DNA from 3 places in the Pantoea cypripedii genome. Region 2 is predicted to be linked to each of the others. Evidence: predicted binding sites of a transcription regulator. Region 2 holds the regulator's gene; each other region holds the start of a gene.

Region 1 (3,131 bases), 1.2 Mb from region 2:
ACAGCAGCGTACCGACACCGTTAAACAGCAACACCGTGGCCGGGTTGATGTGGAACAGAATCGGCACCAGCACCGTTGCACCAAACATGGCAAACAGATGTTGCAGGCTGAGTGGAATGGTTTTGAGTAGCGGCGGTCGTTCGTTAACGCCGATGGCGCGACGAGTCATTCAGTTATCCCCTTGAGTTGTGTGGTGCTTTTTTGCCAAAAAAAAGCCGACTCTCTGGCCGGCTGCTTTATTTATTTGGTTCCGAAAATCTTGTCACCGGCATCGCCGAGACCAGGAATAATGTAGCCCTTCTCGTTCAGGCCTTTATCAATAGACGCGGTGTACAGCTCCACATCCGGGTGCGCTTTTTCCAGTGCGGCAATCCCTTCCGGTGCCGCCACCAGCACCAGTACCTTGATGCTGTTACAACCGGCTTTTTTCAGCAGGTCGATGGTGGCGATCATTGATCCACCGGTTGCCAGCATCGGGTCAACCACCAGCGCCATGCGTTCTTCGATGTTGGAAACCAGTTTCTGGAAGTAAGGTACCGGCTCAAGGGTTTCTTCATCACGATAAACACCCACTACGCTGATACGTGCGCTCGGTACGTGCTCCAGCACCCCTTCCATCATGCCCAGGCCAGCACGCAGAATCGGCACCACTGTAATTTTTTTGCCTTTGATTTGTTCGATTTCTACCGGGCCATTCCAGCCTTCGATGGTAACGCGCTCGGTTGCCAGGTCGGCAGTGGCTTCATAAGTCAACAGGCTGCCTACTTCCGAGGCCAGTTCGCGGAATCGCTTGGTGCTGACATCATGCTCACGCATCAGGCCCAGTTTATGTTTGACCAGCGGGTGTTTGACTTCCACGATCTTCATGAGTGTTCTCCCGGAATTGTGTTGAGCGAAAAAAAAATCGCCGGATTATACCGCCTTTTTTCCGCGACGCCATATGTCATTGGTCAATACAACGCCCTGCTCCCTCCGGGATTAAGGATTAGCGAAAAAGCGGTACTGTGCAAAGGCAGCGTGAGATGGGACTCGCAAACGTTTGCCTGCGCTGGTAGAATTACGCCGCTTTATTTTAACCACCAACCGCAACTCGCGTGGGGATTCCGCAGTGACCGACAAGACCTCTCTCAGCTACAAAGACGCCGGTGTAGATATTGACGCTGGTAACGCTCTGGTTGACCGTATCAAAGGCGTAGTGAAAAAGACCCGCCGCCCGGAAGTGATGGGTGGACTGGGTGGCTTTGGCGCGCTTTGTGCGCTGCCGCAGAAATACCGCGAGCCAGTGCTGGTTTCCGGCACCGACGGCGTCGGCACCAAGCTGCGTCTGGCGATGGATCTGAAACGCCATGACAGCATCGGTATCGATCTGGTGGCGATGTGCGTGAATGACCTGGTGGTTCAAGGCGCTGAGCCGCTGTTCTTCCTCGACTACTATGCGACCGGCAAGCTGGATGTGGATACCGCTTCATCGGTGATCACCGGGATCGCCGAAGGTTGTCTGCAATCGGGTTGTGCGCTGGTTGGCGGTGAAACCGCTGAAATGCCAGGCATGTACCACGGCGAAGATTACGACGTGGCAGGTTTCTGCGTTGGCGTGGTGGAAAAATCAGAAATCATCGACGGCTCGAAAGTGCAGGATGGTGATGTGCTGATTGCGCTGGGCTCCAGCGGTCCGCACTCCAACGGTTATTCGCTGGTGCGTAAAATCCTCCAGGTGAGCCAGACCGATCCGGAAAGCAAACAGCTGGAAGGTAAATCGCTGGCCGATCATCTGCTGGCTCCGACCCGCATCTACGTGAAAAATATCCTCAGCCTGATCGAACAGGTTGATGTGCACGCGATTGCGCACCTCACCGGTGGCGGCTTCTGGGAAAACATTCCGCGCGTATTGCCGGACAACACCCAGGCGGTGCTGGAAGAGAGCAGCTGGCAGTGGCCGGCGGTGTTCAGCTGGCTGCAACAGGCCGGTAACGTCAGCCGTCATGAAATGTACCGCACCTTTAACTGCGGCGTGGGTATGGTGATTGCGCTGAGCGCGGCAGAAGCCGACAAAGCGATTCAGCTGATGACCGACGCAGGCGAGCAGGCGTGGAAAATCGGTGTGATCAAAGCTTCTGATGCCGAAGAGCGTGTGGTTATCAACCCATGAAGAAACTGGTTGTACTGATTTCCGGTAACGGGAGCAATCTTCAGTCCATCCTCGACGCCTGCGCAAGCGGGCGGATTAACGGCAGCGTGGCTGCCGTTTTCAGTAATAAAGCCTCGGCAATGGGTTTAACGCGCGCGCAGGAAGCGGGTGTCGCGACCCATACGCTGGCCGCCAGTGAGTTTGCCGACCGTGACGCCTTCGATCGCCAGCTGATGCAGGAGATTGATGCTTACGCCCCGGATCTGGTGGTGCTGGCCGGTTATATGCGCATTCTCAGCCAGGCGTTTGTGGCGCATTATCACGATCGTCTGGTCAACATCCATCCCTCCCTGCTGCCCAAGTATCCTGGCCTGCACACCCATCGTCAGGCGCTGGAGAATGGCGACGAGGAACACGGCACCTCAGTGCATTTCGTCACTGACGAGCTGGATGGCGGGCCGGTTATTTTGCAGGCACGCGTACCGGTGTTTGCGGACGATACGGAAGATGAAATCACCGCCCGCGTACAGCATCAGGAACATGCGATTTATCCGCTGGTGATTAGCTGGTTTGTCGATGGACGTTTGCAGATGCGTGAAGGTGCCGCCTGGCTGGATGGCCAACCGTTGCCACCGCAGGGTTATGCCCACGATTGATTCCATTCCTGAGACCCACTTCGCGCGATAAATCGCGCCGCTACAAAGGATTGCACATACCGTAGCGGCGCGATTTATCGCGCAAGGTTTTAGGTTTTAGGTTTTAGGTTTTGCCTTACCCAAACCGTCCCGTAATGTAATCTTCGGTGCGCCGCGTTTTCGGTGCGGTGAAGATGCGGTCGGTTTCATCAAACTCCACCAGTTGGCCGTTGTGCATAAACGCGGTGTAATCCGACACGCGCGCCGCCTGCTGCATATTGTGCGTCACCAGCACCAGCGTGAAATGCTGCTTCAGCGTAGTCATTAATTCTTCAATCACCAGCGTAGAGATCGGGTCCAGCGCCGAG
Region 2 (3,131 bases):
GCGAAAACTTTGTTCGCCTGCGCCTGCGGATAGCGATCAACCACCAGCGCCTGCCAACTGACCGCCGCCGCGCACACCCCAAGCGCCTGGACAAAACGCAGCGCCAGCATCAGTCGTACATCGGTTACCCACAGCATGCCGAGACAGCCCAGCGCGAAGATCACTAATCCGGCCAGCAGAATGGGTTTGCGACCAAAGCGGTCAGACAACGGACCCCAGAAGACTTGCGCACAGGCGAAGCCACCGAGGAACAGGCTCAGGCTGGCACTGATGGTACCAGGGGCAGTAGCAAAATCCTGCTGCATGGCACCGAAGGCCGGCAGGTACATATCCGTAGCAAGAAAGCCCAGCATGCTTAGCAAAGCAAGGTAAGGCAAAAATCCTTTTGATGACAACATGGTGATTCTCATTAGACAAATTGAACGCCGGGGAGTGTAAAAGGGTGCGGCAGGCTTTGTGAAACGCTAATATTTGCGAGGTGCTATCAAAAATTTTGCAGGCAAAATGATGTGGTCTGAATACGCGCTTGAAGTGGTGGATGCGGTGGCGCGCAGCGGCAGTTTTAGCGCTGCGGCGCAGGAGTTGCATCGCGTGCCTTCTGCCATCAGCTATACGGTACGTCAGCTGGAAACCTGGCTGGCCGTGCCTTTGTTTGAAAGGCAGCACCGGGAAGTGGTGCTGACGGCCGCGGGTGAGCATTTCGTGCGTGAAGGGCGGAGTGTTATCAAAAAAATGCTGGCAACCCGACGCCAGTGCCAGCAACTGGCTAACGGCTGGCGTGGGCAGTTGAGCATCGCGGTTGACTGTATCGTTAAACCGCAGCGTACCCGGCAACTGGTAAAGGATTTCTACCGCCATTTCCCGGATATGGAGCTGATTATCAGCTATGAAGTGTTCAACGGGGTCTGGGATGCGCTGGCTGATGGTCGGGTCGATGTGGCGATTGGGGCCACCCAGGCCATTCCGGTCGGTGGGCGTTTTGCCTTCCAGGATATGGGCGCGCTGAACTGGCGTTGCGTGGTCAGTCCCGAGCATCCCCTGACAAAAAGTGCCCAGCTGGATGAAGAAACCTTACGGGCGTGGCCTTCACTGGTGCTGGAGGATACATCGCGGGCGCTGCCGCGGCGTATGACCTGGACGCTGGATAACCAGCGGCGTCTGGTGGTACCGGAGTGGGAAACCGGGATGGATTGTCTGCGGGCAGGGTTGTGCGTAGGGATGGTGCCGGGCCATTTAGCCCGGCCACTGCTGGATAGCGGCGTGTTAACCGAACTGACGTTGCCTGCACCTTTCCCGGAGAGTCCCTGCTGCGTCAGCTGGTCGGAACAACGCGCCTCACCGGCATTAAGCTGGTTGCTGGACTATCTGGGCGATGCAGAGACGCTCAACCATGAGTGGTTGAGCGAAACGGTGGCTTAGCGACGATAGTCGCGGAACGGGCCGTCGGCGACGGAGCGGCGTTCAATCAATGTGGGCTGCACTTCGATGGTCTGCGGCTCTTCGCGCTTACTGGTGATGCGATCGAGCAGCATTTCCAGCGCTTTTTCTCCCAGCTGTGCTTTTGGCTGATGAACGGTTGTCAGAGCCGGGGTGAAATACCGGGCGTTGCGCACGTTGTCATAGCCAATCACCGAGATATCCTGTGGCACGCGCAGCCCCATTTCATCGGCGGCACAAATCGCGCCCATCGCCATGATATCGCCACCACAAAACACCGCCGTCGGACGTTGTTTCTGGTTGAGGATCTGCTGCATCGCCTGATAACCGGATTCCGGTTCGAAGTCGCCCTGCACAATCCACTCCGGGCGCACGGTAATACCGGCTTCATGCAACGCCTGCATAAAACCAGCATGACGACCACCGCCAGTGTTGCGCTCCATCTGGCCAGGGATGGCACCAATGTCGCGATGTCCACGTTCGATCAGGTAACGTCCGGCGAGATAGCCACCCTGGAAGGCGTTATCCTGCACGGTATCGGTGAAATCACCGCGAGACTCGCCCCAGTCCATCACCACCATCGGGATATTGCGGTTCTCTTCCAGCATGGTGAGCAGGTCGTCGGGATATTCGGAACACATCACCAATAAACCGTCGACGCGCTTTTGCGCCATCATCGAGAGATAAGCACGCTGCTTTTGCAGATCGTTATGCGCATTGCCGAGAATCAGCGTATAGCCACGGTCGAAACAGTGGTTTTCCACCGCTTCAATGATTTCCGCGAAATAGGGGGCTTCGCTGGAGGTGGCGAGCAATCCCAGCGTTTTGGTGTGGTTGACTTTCAGGCTACGCGCCACGGCGCTGGGCGAGTAGTGCAGCTCTTTGATCGCTTCCCATACGGCGTTACGCGTTTCTTCCGCGACAAAACGCGTTTTGTTGATGACATGCGAAACCGTGGTGGTGGAGACACCGGCGCGTTTCGCCACATCTTTAATTGTTGCCATGAAAATGGTACTCCCGGGCTTATCGCAACTTACTGATAAGTATATTGTTAAACGTTTGCGTCTGCTAATGGTTTTGCGCCCCAATTTTCGGGGCAAATGGCGAAGAAAAAGGCGTTAACTCGCAGTTAAAATCACTTTAACAGGCCACAAACACAGCGTGCGCAAAATCTGTTGCGCAACGAAAGGCGGCGATTCTAGCAAGCTGGCGCGGATAACACGAGATTTTTGCCGGGCGCTGTGCGAAAATTACATTAACCCTTCAATTAATGTGACTAAGGAGTTGTGATGAGTACAGACCTGAAACTGGCGCTGGGTACTACCGTTGGCGCGTTGTTAATGATCATCGTGTTCAGCTTCACCGCGATCCTTCATTAATAAAAAAAGCCGGACCTGAAATTTCAGTGTCCGGCTTTTTATTGCGCGGTGATGTTTAGCGAATGGTTTTCGGCGTCATCATGCGGCGTGCACCGACATAATGCTTCTGCCAGTAATCTTCACCTAATGCGCTAATCTGAATATCTTTACCGGTACGCGGTGACTGAATAAATTTGCCGTTGCCCAGGTAAACACCCACATGGTCAGCGGTACCGCGATGGTTAATGCGGAAGAACACCAAATCTCCCTTCTCCAGCATATCGCGTTTGATCGGCGCCGCATCACGCAGGTGATACATTTCGTTAGCGGTGCGCG
Region 3 (3,131 bases), 1.6 Mb from region 2:
GATGAGTTAACGATATGGCAGGGCACGCTGCCCGGCGACAGATCGAAATTCTGCTGCAAAAAAGCCTGATGCATATCATCCAGATGGTCAAAGGCGATAGCCGGTGCTTTCAGCAACGCGGAGCGGGTCACGCCATTGGGAAAGTAGCGGTCAGCAAATTCAGGTGAGGCCACGAACAGATAATCAAGCGCGCCCAACTGATCAACCAGGCAGCTCGGCAACGGCTGCGGCTGAATACTCACTGCGCCTACCACTTCGCCGCGACGTAAACGCTCCTGGGTGCGGGTTTCATCCTCAACCTGGATATTCAGGCGCACTGGCGAATCCGCCAGCACATCCTTCAGCGCGGGCAGCAACCAGGTTGCCAGACTGTCGGCGTTCACCGCCAGCGATAACAGCAGCGGCGTAGTGCCACCATTTTCATCACCCAGCCATTCTTCTTCCAGCAGCTCCACCTGATGTAATAACGCCAGCAGCTTCTGCCCCTGCTCAGTCGGACGCGGCGGCACGGTTCGTACCAGCAGCGGCTGGCCGAATAAATTCTCCAGCTGTTTAATACGCTGCGATACCGCCGATTGCGTAATGCAAAGTTTCTGCGCGGCGCGCTCAAAGCCGCGCTCACGAATCACAGCATCCAGCGCCTGAAGCGTTCGATAATCCGGGCGTTTCATTATTGTTCTCTCTCGTTCAGGGTGGAGGTTACTATGCCACAAAAACACAAAAGATGGTTTTTGTGGACTGAGTTACAAAGCTTTTAACGACCGCGCTTTTTTATGCCGCCTTGTTTTATACTACGCGCACCTCGTTGTCGCACAGGTTTTAAACATACCATGACCCAGGATGAACTGAAAAAAGCGGTAGGTTGGGCAGCACTGCAATATGTGCAGCCGGGCACCATTGTTGGCGTTGGCACCGGTTCAACCGCCGCCCACTTTATTGATGCTTTAGGCTCGATTAAGCATCAAATCGAGGGTGCGGTTTCCAGCTCGGAGGCCTCCACGCAGAAGCTGAAATCCCTTGGCATTCACGTATTTGATCTGAATGAAGTGGACTCGCTGTCGGTTTACGTTGATGGCGCTGATGAGATCAATCCACAGATGCAAATGATCAAAGGCGGCGGTGCCGCGCTGACGCGTGAGAAAATTGTCTCGGCGGTGGCCGAGAAATTTATCTGCATTGCGGATGCGTCGAAAGAAGTGGATGTGCTGGGCCACTTCCCGCTGCCGGTCGAAGTGATTCCTATGGCGCGTTCTTATGTGGCGCGTGAACTGGTGAAGCTCGGCGGCTTGCCGGAATACCGCCAGAACGTGCTGACTGATAACGGCAACATTATTCTCGACGTGCATAATCTTCGCATTCTCGACCCGATCGCGCTGGAAAAAGCCATCAACGCGCTGCCTGGCGTGGTGACCGTCGGGTTATTTGCGGCGCGTGGTGCGGATATCGCCCTGATCGGCACTGCCGATGGCGTAAAAACCATCAAAAAATGATCTGTCCGGCGCTCTCATCGCGCCGCTTATTTCCGTACGCAAAACATCTTTTCTTCGTATGCTGAAATTCGGTGACTTATGTCACAAAACAGTCATCAACAGCAGGTTCATTCTTCGCTCCGGGCGCATATCCCGATTTTGTACGGAATTGTGCTGCCCCAGCACTGACGCGTGCTGGGGCGGAGGCAATCGATTGTCTTGCTGCAATCGAATTTTTTGATATTTTGACAGAAGGCTGGCTTATGGCAGCCCTCGTTGAATTCTGAATAGGGTCGGGAAATGGCAGAGTTATCACTGGAAAAAGACAAGATTAAGTTCCTGCTGGTGGAAGGTGTCCATCAGAGCGCGCTGGATAATCTGCGTGCGGCAGGTTACACCAACATCGAATTCCACAAAGGTGCACTGGATGCGGAGACGCTGAAGTCCTCCATCCGCGATGCGCACTTCATTGGTATCCGTTCCCGTACCCAACTGACCGAAGAGATTTTTGCTGCGGCTGAGAAACTGGTCGCGGTAGGCTGCTTCTGTATCGGCACCAATCAGGTCAACCTGAATGCGGCGGCGAAACGTGGCGTGCCGGTGTTCAACGCTCCGTTCTCCAACACCCGTTCGGTGGCGGAGCTGGTGATTGGCGAAATGCTGCTGATGCTGCGTGGCATCCCGGAAGCGAACGCCAAAGCACATCGCGGTATCTGGAATAAAATTGCGTCGGGTTCTTACGAAGCGCGTGGCAAAAAGCTGGGCATCATTGGCTATGGCCACATCGGCATGCAGCTGGGCGTGCTGGCTGAGAGCCTCGGCATGCACGTGTTCTTCTACGATATCGAGAGCAAGCTGCCGCTGGGCAATGCGACCCAGGTGCGCCATCTGTCTGACCTGCTCAACATGAGCGATGTGGTCAGCCTGCATGTGCCAGAAACCCCGTCCACACAGAATATGATTAGCGCTGCTGAGCTGGCAATGATGAAGCCGGGTGCGCTGCTGATTAACGCCGCACGTGGTACGGTGATTGATATTCCGGCATTGTGCGAAGCCTTGTCGAACAAACACCTGGCGGGCGCGGCAATTGACGTGTTCCCGACTGAACCAGCGACCAACAGCGATCCGTTCAACTCACCGCTGTGTGAATTTGATAACGTGATTCTGACGCCGCATATCGGTGGTTCGACTCAGGAAGCGCAGGAAAACATCGGCCTGGAAGTGTCTGGCAAGCTGGCGAAGTATTCGGACAACGGTTCTACGCTGTCTGCGGTGAATTTCCCGGAAGTCTCACTGCCGATGCATGCTGCCAGCGCCAGTCGTCTGCTGCACATCCACGAAAACCGTCCGGGCGTGCTGACCGCTATCAACCAGATTTTTGCTGAGCAGGGCATCAACATTGCCGCCCAGTATCTGCAAACGTCTCCACTGATGGGTTATGTGGTTATCGATATCGACGCAGAGCAGGATGTAGCGGACAAAGCGCTGCAACTGATGAAGGCGATTCCGGGCACCATCCGCGCACGTCTGCTGTACTGATTTAACATCGCGCCGCGGCATGTATTTGTAGCGGCGCGATTTATCGCGCAAATCACCACTGCCACAGCTTTGACGGTGTAATCACCGCAGGCAAAGGCACATCCCATGCCGCTACCGGCAACG

The links. The regulator PurR, encoded in region 2, represses purine synthesis genes. The targets are predictions, from matches to a motif close to CANGCAAACGTTTGCNTG.
Region 1: the regulator PurR is predicted to act here: its motif matches at 1,029-1,046, upstream of purM (phosphoribosylformylglycinamidine cyclo-ligase).
Region 3: the regulator PurR is predicted to act here: its motif matches at 1,673-1,690, upstream of serA (phosphoglycerate dehydrogenase).

The regions. Positions count from the first base shown of each region.
Region 1 covers NZ_MLJI01000001.1:3,129,758-3,132,888, forward strand. Annotated here, with positions in the region: gene uraA (uracil permease) at 1-169, opposite strand, end outside; gene upp (uracil phosphoribosyltransferase) at 241-867, opposite strand; gene purM (phosphoribosylformylglycinamidine cyclo-ligase) at 1,109-2,149, shown strand; gene purN (phosphoribosylglycinamide formyltransferase) at 2,146-2,784, shown strand; gene pstB (phosphate ABC transporter ATP-binding protein PstB) at 2,900-3,131, opposite strand, start outside.
Region 2 covers NZ_MLJI01000001.1:1,884,510-1,887,640, forward strand. Annotated here, with positions in the region: gene punC (purine nucleoside transporter PunC) at 1-398, opposite strand, end outside; gene punR (DNA-binding transcriptional activator PunR) at 508-1,419, shown strand; gene purR (HTH-type transcriptional repressor PurR) at 1,416-2,441, opposite strand; gene cydH (cytochrome bd-I oxidase subunit CydH) at 2,727-2,816, shown strand; gene HA50_RS08805 (C40 family peptidase) at 2,872-3,131, opposite strand, start outside.
Region 3 covers NZ_MLJI01000001.1:3,479,045-3,482,175, reverse strand. Annotated here, with positions in the region: gene HA50_RS16065 (LysR family transcriptional regulator ArgP) at 1-671, opposite strand, end outside; gene rpiA (ribose-5-phosphate isomerase RpiA) at 831-1,490, shown strand; gene serA (phosphoglycerate dehydrogenase) at 1,770-3,008, shown strand; gene HA50_RS16050 (5-formyltetrahydrofolate cyclo-ligase) at 3,061-3,131, opposite strand, start outside.